DNA from 3 places in the Bradyrhizobium commune genome. Region 2 is predicted to be linked to each of the others. Evidence: predicted binding sites of a transcription regulator. Region 2 holds the regulator's gene; each other region holds the start of a gene.
What was found. The regulator HrcA, encoded in region 2, represses chaperone genes, less so after heat shock. The targets are predictions, from matches to a motif close to GTTAGCACTCNCNNNNNGNGAGTGCTAAC.

Region 1 (3,275 bases), 1.0 Mb from region 2:
CAAAGACGCGTGAGTGAGGTGGGGGGAGTATCCTGATGGCTGTTCACCGCAAACGTTTTCGTGTCGAAGATATCGTCGGTGGCGAGATGCCGATTCTTGATGTAACCGAAGAGGCAACCCCGATGCATAGCGAGATCATGGCGGAGCTGCGCGCGATCCGCGCACAGATGGCAAAGGGCGCGGTCCCGATGTCCGGCAGCGCGGCCATGGCGGCGATCGACGCGTCCACGGCCCACGAGCTTTCCGAAGCACGCACCATGCTCGATACCTATCGGGCGCAGATCGAGCAGTGCGAGAAGCTGAAGGTCGAGCTCGACCTCATCCACGACGCCATCGACCGCACCAAGCGCGAGATCGCGACCCTGCACGGCAAGAGCTTCGACGGCGGCGAGATGGCCAAGGTCAATGGCGAACTCGGCGCGGTGGTCGGCGGCACCGAGCAGGCGACCCAGCAGATCCTCGAAGCGGCTGAATCGATCGATCAGGCGGCCAGCGCGATGTCCAAGGTCGACTCGGTCGACCAGCAGAAGCGGCTCGCCGACGACATCCAGGAACGCGTCATCTCGATCTTCGAGGCCTGCAACTTCCAGGACCTGACCGGCCAGCGCATCAGCAAGGTCATGACCACGATGAAGTTCATCGAGCAGCACATCAATGCGATGATGGACATCTGGGGCGGCGTCGACGCGATCAAGGCCCACGTGCCGGCGCCGGTCGACCAGCGCAGCGACGACGAGAAGCTCCTCAACGGCCCGAAGCTCGCCGGCGACGTCGGGCATGCCTCGCAGGACGACATCGACGCGCTGTTCGACTGAGCGGACGCGACAAAGGGAAAACAAAACGCCGGCGCGAGCCGGCGTTTTTTTATTGCTCTCGTCACGCTCGCAATGACGCGTGGTTAGGACCGTATCCCGATCACGCCCTCGGCGCGCAGCGGACGTAGACCATGTTGCCGTAGCGGGTGGCGGCGTCCTTGTCGACGAAGCGGGTGATCATGACGCGGCCGTCGAAGGAGACGATCTCGCGGTCCTGCTCGCCAGGGGTCGGGCCGGACGGGCCGATATAGTTCTTGCCGCTCGGCGAGCCCTTCAGCCGCAGCTCCTGCGGCGTGGCCTGGTCGGCGAGATGCATGACCACGCCGCCGGACGTGCCGGCGCCGATCACGTAAGGGTTCTTGCACTGCGCCCGGGCCGCAGCCTCGGTGCGGGCGCGGTCGGCAGGGTTCTGGAATGAGGCGAGGCCCCAGCGGCCGACGATCTCGTCGGCGCGGATCGATGCCGGCATTTCCGGCGCGGTGCCGGGCTCGGCCTCGGGCGCAGGCTGGGACGAGGAGAAGGACGGCAGGCTCAGGCCGCCGCCGCCGCAGGCGCCCAGCAGCAGCGCCAGGCATGAGGCGGCCGCCAGATTGGCAACCGTGCGCGCGTGAGCTGAACTGATCATGGCATTCCCCCGAACGAGACCATGGCCGCACCCCTCCTGCAGCCAAGCGCAAAACCGCTGCCGTAGCAATGACGTCGTAATATACGCCCGCGCCGGAATCGAGTTTCCGTAGACACCATCCTATATCCGCCTCACCAATCGCTTAACCACCTTTGCTTGACAGGATCGCAGCCAAGCCATATTCCCGGGCGCACTATTAGCACTCGGAAAGACCGATTGCTAAGCGCACTGTTCGATCCTCGGGACGAGGGTCGACGGGAGCGCCGCCCTCACCCACTTCCGCTGCTTTCGGAAAAGCGAGCCTCCAAAGGGAAACTTCATGGCTAAGTCCAAATTTCGTCCGCTGCATGACCGTGTCGTGGTCAAACGTATCGACGCCGAGGAAAAGACCAAGGGCGGCATCATCATCCCCGACACCGCCAAGGAAAAGCCGTCCCAGGGCGAAGTCGTCGCCGTCGGCCCCGGCGGTCGCGACGAAGCGGGCAAGCTGATCCCGATCGACCTCAAGGTCGGCGACCGCGTGCTGTTCGGCAAATGGTCGGGCACCGAGGTCAAGATCGACAACGAGGAGCTCCTGATCATGAAGGAGTCGGACATCATGGGCGTGATGGCCTAAGGCCGATCGCCTGAACAGCCGCTGAATGCCGGTGCCCGGGTCCCGACGATCCGGGCATCCATCATTCCGCCGCTCAGCACGACACAAGACACATCACGAAACACGAGGGATTGCAGACCATGGCTGCCAAAGACGTCAAATTCTCCGGAGACGCGCGCGATCGCATGCTGCGCGGCGTCGACATTCTCGCCAACGCCGTCAAGGTGACGCTCGGCCCGAAGGGCCGCAACGTCGTCATCGAGAAGAGCTTCGGCGCGCCCCGCATCACCAAGGACGGCGTCACCGTCGCCAAGGAGATCGAGCTCGAGGACAAGTTCGAGAACATGGGCGCCCAGATGGTGCGTGAGGTCGCCTCCAAGACCAATGACACCGCCGGCGACGGCACCACCACCGCAACCGTGCTGGCCCAGGCCATCGTGCGCGAAGGCGCCAAGTCGGTTGCTGCCGGCATGAACCCGATGGACCTCAAGCGCGGCATCGACATCGCCGTCAATGCCGTCGTCAAGGACATCGAAAAGCGCGCCAAGCCGGTCGCCGCCTCCTCCGAGGTCGCCCAGGTCGGCACCATCTCGGCCAACGGCGATGCCGCCATCGGCAAGATGATCGCGCAGGCGATGCAGAAGGTCGGCAACGAGGGCGTCATCACCGTCGAGGAGAACAAGTCGCTCGACACCGAGGTCGACATCGTCGAGGGCATGAAGTTCGACCGCGGCTATCTGTCGCCCTACTTCGTCACCAACGCCGAGAAGATGACCGCCGAGCTCGAGGACGCCTACATCCTCCTGCACGAGAAGAAGCTCTCGGGCCTTCAGGCCATGCTGCCGGTGCTCGAAGCCGTGGTGCAGTCCGGCAAGCCGCTCGTCATCGTCGCCGAGGACGTCGAGGGCGAGGCGCTGGCCACCCTCGTGGTCAATCGCCTGCGTGGCGGCCTCAAGGTTGCCGCCGTCAAGGCGCCGGGCTTCGGTGACCGCCGCAAGGCGATGCTGGAGGACCTCGCGATCCTGACCGGCGGCCAGCTGATCTCCGAAGATCTCGGCATCAAGCTCGAGAACGTCACGGTAAAGATGCTGGGACGCGCCGGCAAGGTGGTGATCGACAAGGAGAACACCACGATCGTCAAGGGCGCCGGCAAGAAGCCGGAGATCGAGGCGCGCGTCGGCCAGATCAAGGCGCAGATCGAGGAGACCACCTCGGACTACGACCGCGAGAAGCTCCAGGA
Region 2 (3,275 bases):
TCCGCCAGTTTCACGAAGGCACGGGCACGGTGCGACAGGCCGAGGCCAAGCGGCGGCAGGCCGTGCTTCTCGATGCTTTCCATCTCGCCGAAGGTGCGCGTGTGACCGTCGGGCAGGAACATCGGATCGTAACCAAAACCGGCGGTGCCGCGCGGCGGCCACACCATCGTGCCGTCGACGCGCGCCTCGACCTCTTCGAGATGATCGTCGGGCCAGGCGACGCAGAGTGCGGAGACGAAATGCGCGGTGCGCTTGTCCGGCGTGGTCGCGCCGCGCTCCTGTAGCAGGCGCTCGATCTGCGCCATCGCCGCGCTAAAATCCTTGGCTGGCCCGGCCCAGCGCGCGCTGTAGATGCCGGGTGCGCCATCGAGCGCGTCGACGACAATCCCGGAATCATCGGCGAACGACGGCAACTTCGTTGCCTGCGCCGCCGCGATCGCCTTGATCGCGGCGTTGCTGCGGAAATCGTTGCCGGTCTCGTCCGGCTCGGGCAGGCCGAGCTCGCCGGCCGACACCGCCTCGATGCCGTACGGCGCGAGCAGCTCCTTCATCTCGGCGAGCTTGCCGGGATTGTGAGTGGCGATGACGAGCTTTCCGGTGATTCGGCGGGGCATGGGCCTATTGACTACGCGACAGCCAGTTTCTGCAAGTCCACGAGACGCGCGATGCCCTTCTGGGCCAGCGCTATCAGCGCCAGGAACTCGTCCTGCGTGAAGGGCTCGCGTTCCGCGGTGCCCTGCACCTCGATGATGCGGCCGTCGCCGGTCATGACGAAATTGGCGTCGGTCTCGGCTTCCGAATCCTCGGCATAGTCGAGGTCGAGCACCGGCTTGCCCTGATAGATGCCGCAGGAGATCGCGGCGACATTGTCGCGCAGCACTTTGGCCTTGATCATGTTGCGCGACTTCATCCAGTTGATGCAGTCGGCGAGTGCGACCCAGGCGCCGGTGATCGAGGCGGTGCGGGTGCCGCCGTCGGCCTGGATCACGTCGCAATCGACCGTGATCTGGCGCTCGCCGAGCGCTTCGAGATCGACGATGGTGCGCAAGGAGCGGCCGATCAGGCGTTGGATCTCGACGGTGCGGCCGCTCTGCTTGCCGGCAGAGGCCTCGCGGCGGGTGCGTTCCAGCGTGGCGCGCGGCAACATGCCATATTCGGCGGTGACCCAGCCGCGGCCCTGGCCCTTCAGCCATGGCGGCAGGCGTTCCTCCAGCGTGGCCGTGACCAGCACATGGGTGTCGCCGAATTTCACGAGGCAGGAGCCTTCCGCATATTTGACCACGCCGCGCTCAAGCGTCACGGGGCGCAATTCGTCGGGCGCACGGCGGCTTGGCCGCATGGGAAATCCTCCAAAACTCTCGGAAAAGGGCTGTTCGCGGTGCTTGTAGGGGGGGCGAGGGTGAGCAGCAAGGGGAAACCACAAGGCTTTTTCACCCCCGGTTTTCCACCCCGCAAACGCCACGCTTGTCAGAAGCTTCCGGGATGGACAAATTATGAGCACCTGAGAGGAGTTATCGTCTGTGGCCCATCACGATCCGATCCATCTGATCGCGCCGCGCGCAGGCCTCGCCCAGCTCAACGAGCGTTCCCGCGACATCTTTCGTCAAATTGTCGAAAGCTATCTCGCCACCGGTGAGCCGGTCGGCTCGCGCAACATCTCCCGCCTGATCGCGATGCCGCTGTCGCCGGCCTCGGTCCGCAACGTCATGGCGGATCTCGAACATCTCGGCCTGATCTATGCCCCGCACACCTCCGCCGGCCGGCTGCCGACGGAACTCGGCTTGCGTTTCTTCGTCGACGCTTTGATGCAGGTCGGCGACCTCAACGAGGCCGAGCGGCAGTCGATCCAGAGCCAACTGACCTCGGTCGGGCAGGCGCAGTCGGTCGAGGCGGCGCTGGATCAGGCGTTGACGCGGCTGTCGGGTCTCACCCGGACCGCCGCGGTCGTTCTGACGCCGAAATCCAATACGCGGCTGAAACACATCGAATTCGTTCGCCTGGAACCGGAAAAGGCGCTGGTGATCCTGGTCGGCGAAGATGGCCAGGTCGAAAACCGCGTGCTGGCGCTGCCGCCGGGAGTTCCCTCCTCGGCGATCACAGAGGCCGGCAATTTCCTCAACGCGCGGATCCGGGGCCGAACGCTGGCCGAGGCGCGGCTCGAGCTTGAGACCGCGCTCAACGAGGCGCGCGCCGAGCTCGATCAGCTGACGCAGAAGGTGATCTCGGCCGGGATTGCGAGCTGGTCCGGCGGCGAGAACGAGGACCGCCAGCTGATCGTCCGCGGCCACGCCAATCTGCTGGAAGACCTGCATGCGCTGGAGGATCTCGAGCGCGTGCGGCTGCTGTTCGACGATCTCGAGACCAAGCGCGGCGTGATCGACCTCCTGGGCCGCGCAGAAACCGCCGAAGGCGTCAGGATTTTCATCGGCTCGGAGAACAAGCTGTTTTCGCTGTCCGGTTCCTCCACCATCATCTCGCCCTATCGGGATGCGGCCGGCAGCATCGTCGGCGTTTTGGGCGTGATCGGGCCGACGCGGCTGAATTATGCCCGTGTGATCCCGACCGTGGACTACGCCGCCCGTATCGTCAGCCGCCTGCTGGGGGGCTGACCGGCATTTGCGCCGATCACGGGCGCTTGATTTTCAGCGCCCGAAGCACGATATCCGGGCCAGCAAAATCCCATTGAGACCAGTTCGAGAAGAGAGCCGATGACCGATCGAGACCGGCAACCCGAAGACACGACTGCTGCGACCGGCGAGCCGGTGGTGTCAAAACCCTACATCATGCCCGACGATCCCGAGCCCGGCTCGGTCGAGCTGTTGCAGAAGGAAGCCAGTGAGGCGCGCGACCGCATGCTGCGGACGCTGGCCGAGATGGAAAATCTGCGCAAGCGCACCACCAAGGAGGTCGCTGACGCCCGCCTCTACGGCATCACCGGCTTTGCCCGCGACGTGCTCGACATCGCCGACAATCTCCAGCGTGCGCTCGATGCCATTCCGGCCGAAACGCGCGCCGCGGCCGATCCCGGCCTGACCTCGCTGATCGAGGGCGTCGAGCTCACCGAGCGCTCGCTGCTCAACGCGCTGGAAAAGCACGGCGTGAAGAAGTTCGATCCCTTGGGCCAGAAGTTCGACCCGAACTTCCAGCAGGCGATGTTCGAAGTGCCTGATGCGTCGGTGCCGTCGGGCACCGTGGTTCAGGTCGTGCAGGCCGGTTACACCATCGGCGACCGCGTGCTGCGCCCGGCGCTGGTCGGTGTCGCCAAGGGCGGGGCG
Region 3 (3,275 bases), 2.7 Mb from region 2:
GTTTCGCATTCGGTGTTGTGCCTGAACGGCTGGATCAGAAGTCCATGCCGCCCATGCCGCCGCCCGGGGGCATCGCCGGACCGGCGCCGCCCTTCTTGGGCAGCTCGGCGACCATGGCTTCCGTGGTGATCAGGAGCGCGGCAACCGAAGCTGCGTTCTGGATCGCGGTACGGACCACCTTGGTCGGGTCGATGATGCCCTTGGTGACGAGATTGACGTATTCGCCGGTCTGGGAGTCGAAGCCGTAAGCGTAGGTCTTGTTCTCCAGGATCTTGCCGACGATCACCGAGCCGTCTTCGCCGGCGTTGATCGCGATCTGGCGAGCGGGCGCGGAGAGCGCCTTGCGCACGATCTCGACGCCGGTCTTCTGGTCGTCGTTCTTGGTGCGCAGGCCCTTGAGCTGCTCGGAGGCACGGAGCAGGGCGACGCCGCCGCCCGGGACGATGCCTTCCTCGACCGCCGCGCGGGTCGCATGCATCGCGTCATCAACGCGATCCTTGCGCTCCTTCACCTCGACCTCGGTCGCGCCGCCGACGCGGATCACCGCGACGCCGCCAGCGAGCTTGGCCAGACGCTCCTGGAGCTTCTCACGGTCGTAGTCCGAGGTGGTCTCCTCGATCTGCGCCTTGATCTGGGCCACGCGCGCCTCGATGTCGGCCTTCTTGCCGGCGCCGTTGACGATCGTGGTGTTCTCCTTGTCGATCATCACCTTCTTGGCGCGACCGAGCATGTTGAGCGTGACGTTCTCGAGCTTGATGCCGAGATCTTCCGAGATCGCCTGGCCGCCGGTCAGGATCGCGATGTCCTGGAGCATGGCCTTGCGGCGATCGCCGAAGCCCGGAGCCTTGACGGCCGCGACCTTCAGGCCGCCACGGAGGCGGTTCACGACCAGGGTCGCGAGAGCTTCACCCTCGACGTCTTCCGCGACGATGACCAGCGGCTTGCCGGTCTGCACCACGGCCTCGAGCAGCGGCAGCAGCTCGTTCAGCGAGGAGAGCTTCTTCTCGTTGATGAGGATGTAGGCGTCGTCCATCTCAACGCGCATCTTGTCGGCGTTGGTGACGAAGTAGGGCGAGATGTAGCCGCGATCGAACTGCATGCCCTCGACGACGTCGAGCTCGGTCTCGAGCGACTTGGCTTCCTCGACGGTGATGACACCCTCGTTGCCGACCTTCTTCATGGCATCCGAGAGGAACTTGCCGATCTCGGCGTCGCCATTGGCGGAAATGGTGCCGACCTGGGCGATCTCGTCGTTGGAGGTGACCTTCTTCGAGTTCTTCTGGAGGTCCGCAACCACAGCCTCGACCGCGAGGTCGATGCCGCGCTTGAGGTCCATCGGGTTCATGCCGGCGGCGACCGACTTGGCGCCTTCCTTCACGATCGCGGCGGCGAGCACGGTCGCCGTGGTGGTGCCGTCGCCGGCCGCGTCAGCGGACTTGGAGGCGACTTCGCGCACCATCTGCGCGCCCATGTTCTCGAACTTGTCCTCGAGCTCGATCTCCTTGGCGACGGTGACGCCGTCCTTGGTGATGCGGGGAGCGCCGAACGACTTGTCGAGCACGACGTTGCGGCCCTTCGGACCGAGCGTGACCTTCACCGCGTTGGCGAGAATGTCGACGCCGCGGAGCATCTTGTCGCGCGCTTCGACAGAGAATTTGACTTCTTTAGCTGCCATCTGGATTTTTCCTTGAGGATTTGAATGGAGGGAGAGAGGGGGCTGTTAAGCCGCCTTCTTCTTGGAAGCGGGGACGTCGAGGACGCCCATGATGTCGCTTTCCTTCATGATCAAGAGATCGACGCCGTCGATCTTGACCTCAGTGCCGGACCACTTGCCGAACAGCACGCGGTCGCCGACCTTGAGGTCGATCGGAACCAGCTTGCCGGCTTCGTCGCGGCCACCCGGGCCAACGGCGACGACTTCACCCTGGGAGGGCTTTTCCTTGGCAGTGTCGGGAATGATGATGCCGCCAGCGGTCTTCTCTTCTGCGTCAATGCGCTTGACCACGACGCGGTCGTGAAGCGGACGGAATTTCATGCAGTCCTCCTAAATATTTGCACGAGTTGGGATTTTTGCGTTGTTAGCAATCGTTGCCCGCGAGTGCTAGCACAGGCGAGGCTGAAATAGGACAGGAATTTTGCGGGGGCAAGGGCTTCTAGCAGAAAAATCGGCACTCAGAAGGCCTGTCTGCCAAATCTCTTTACCATCGTTAACCGGCTTCGGAGGGCCTCTAAGAGGCCCCCTTGGGGGCCGTATTAGCACGGAGTCTTCTCTGCTGCTAACGCATTGAATTTCAACAACTTGTTAAACTTTTGGGCTTGAGATGAGTTGTCAGTTTGCGTCACATTTCTCTCATGTGAGCGCATCTCCACCGGGTGGCGCGTCAGCAGCGTACCGGAAAGCCACCCCCTGAATGCGCTCCTGCAAAGGAGGTTGGCATGGGACTGCGGGGCGTTTCCGAGGACTTCCGGAAACAGATGCTGGGCTACGGGCTGACGACGGCACAAATCCTCTATCGGATGCCGGATCATCCCTCGCTGCTCCAGACTTATGTCTGGCAGAACTACGACATGTTCCCGAAATTCCCGGCGCTCAGCGACTTCCTGGCGTTCTGGCAGGAGAAGCTCGACGGCCCGCTCCATTCGGTCATGGTCGCGCATTCCAAGCTGATCAAGCCCGCCGAGTTGCGCGCTGTCGACGGCGTGTTCCGGCTGCATTGAAGGCCCGGCTTTGTAGGGTGGGTTAGCGTAGCGTAACCCACCAACCTCGTTCGGCAGTCGCGGAAGCATGGTGGGTTACGCCAGCGGACTGCGCTTCGCGCAGCCCCAAGGCTAACCCACCCTACGAGTTCTGTTTCTGTGCTAGCCTCTCCCCATAACAACAACGGGAGGCGGCCGATGGCCAAGAAAGCAAAATCGCGCAGCGCAACGCAGACCGCAATCAAGAAGCGGAGCGGCGCCAAGGCCGCGACGCGATCCACGGCCCGCAAGGCGGTGAAAGCAAAAGCCCGCGCGGCCGCTCCAAAGAAGTCCGCCCGCCCAAAACAGCGCATCGCCATCAGCCATCACCGCGAGGAAGATTTCAAGGCCGACGGCCTGCGCGCCTACGCCAAGTACCGCGACCTCGGCATTGCCGCTGCCAGCCACGGCCTCGCGCAAGCGCATGTGATCCGGCTGCAAGGCCCCTGCAATCCTGAAGAGGTATCAAAACTGCACTTCCATGCCGTCGACTTCCAGATGGTCTATGTGCTCAAGGGCTGGGTGAAGACCTACATGGA

Region 1: the regulator HrcA is predicted to act here: its motif matches at 1,636-1,664, upstream of IC761_RS31835 (co-chaperone GroES).
Region 3: the regulator HrcA is predicted to act here: its motif matches at 2,078-2,106, upstream of IC761_RS13500 (co-chaperone GroES).

The regions. Positions count from the first base shown of each region.
Region 1 covers NZ_CP061379.1:6,779,485-6,782,759, forward strand. The annotation lists gene IC761_RS31825 (protein phosphatase CheZ) at 36-815, shown strand; gene IC761_RS31830 (hypothetical protein) at 916-1,440, opposite strand; gene IC761_RS31835 (co-chaperone GroES) at 1,760-2,056, shown strand; gene groL (chaperonin GroEL) at 2,176-3,275, shown strand, end outside.
Region 2 covers NZ_CP061379.1:181,110-184,384, reverse strand. The annotation lists gene rdgB (RdgB/HAM1 family non-canonical purine NTP pyrophosphatase) at 1-614, opposite strand, end outside; gene rph (ribonuclease PH) at 626-1,339, opposite strand; gene hrcA (heat-inducible transcriptional repressor HrcA) at 1,521-2,609, shown strand; gene grpE (nucleotide exchange factor GrpE) at 2,709-3,275, shown strand, end outside.
Region 3 covers NZ_CP061379.1:2,864,658-2,867,932, forward strand. The annotation lists gene groL (chaperonin GroEL) at 35-1,675, opposite strand; gene IC761_RS13500 (co-chaperone GroES) at 1,721-2,035, opposite strand; gene IC761_RS13505 (usg protein) at 2,437-2,718, shown strand; gene IC761_RS13510 (cupin domain-containing protein) at 2,896-3,275, shown strand, end outside.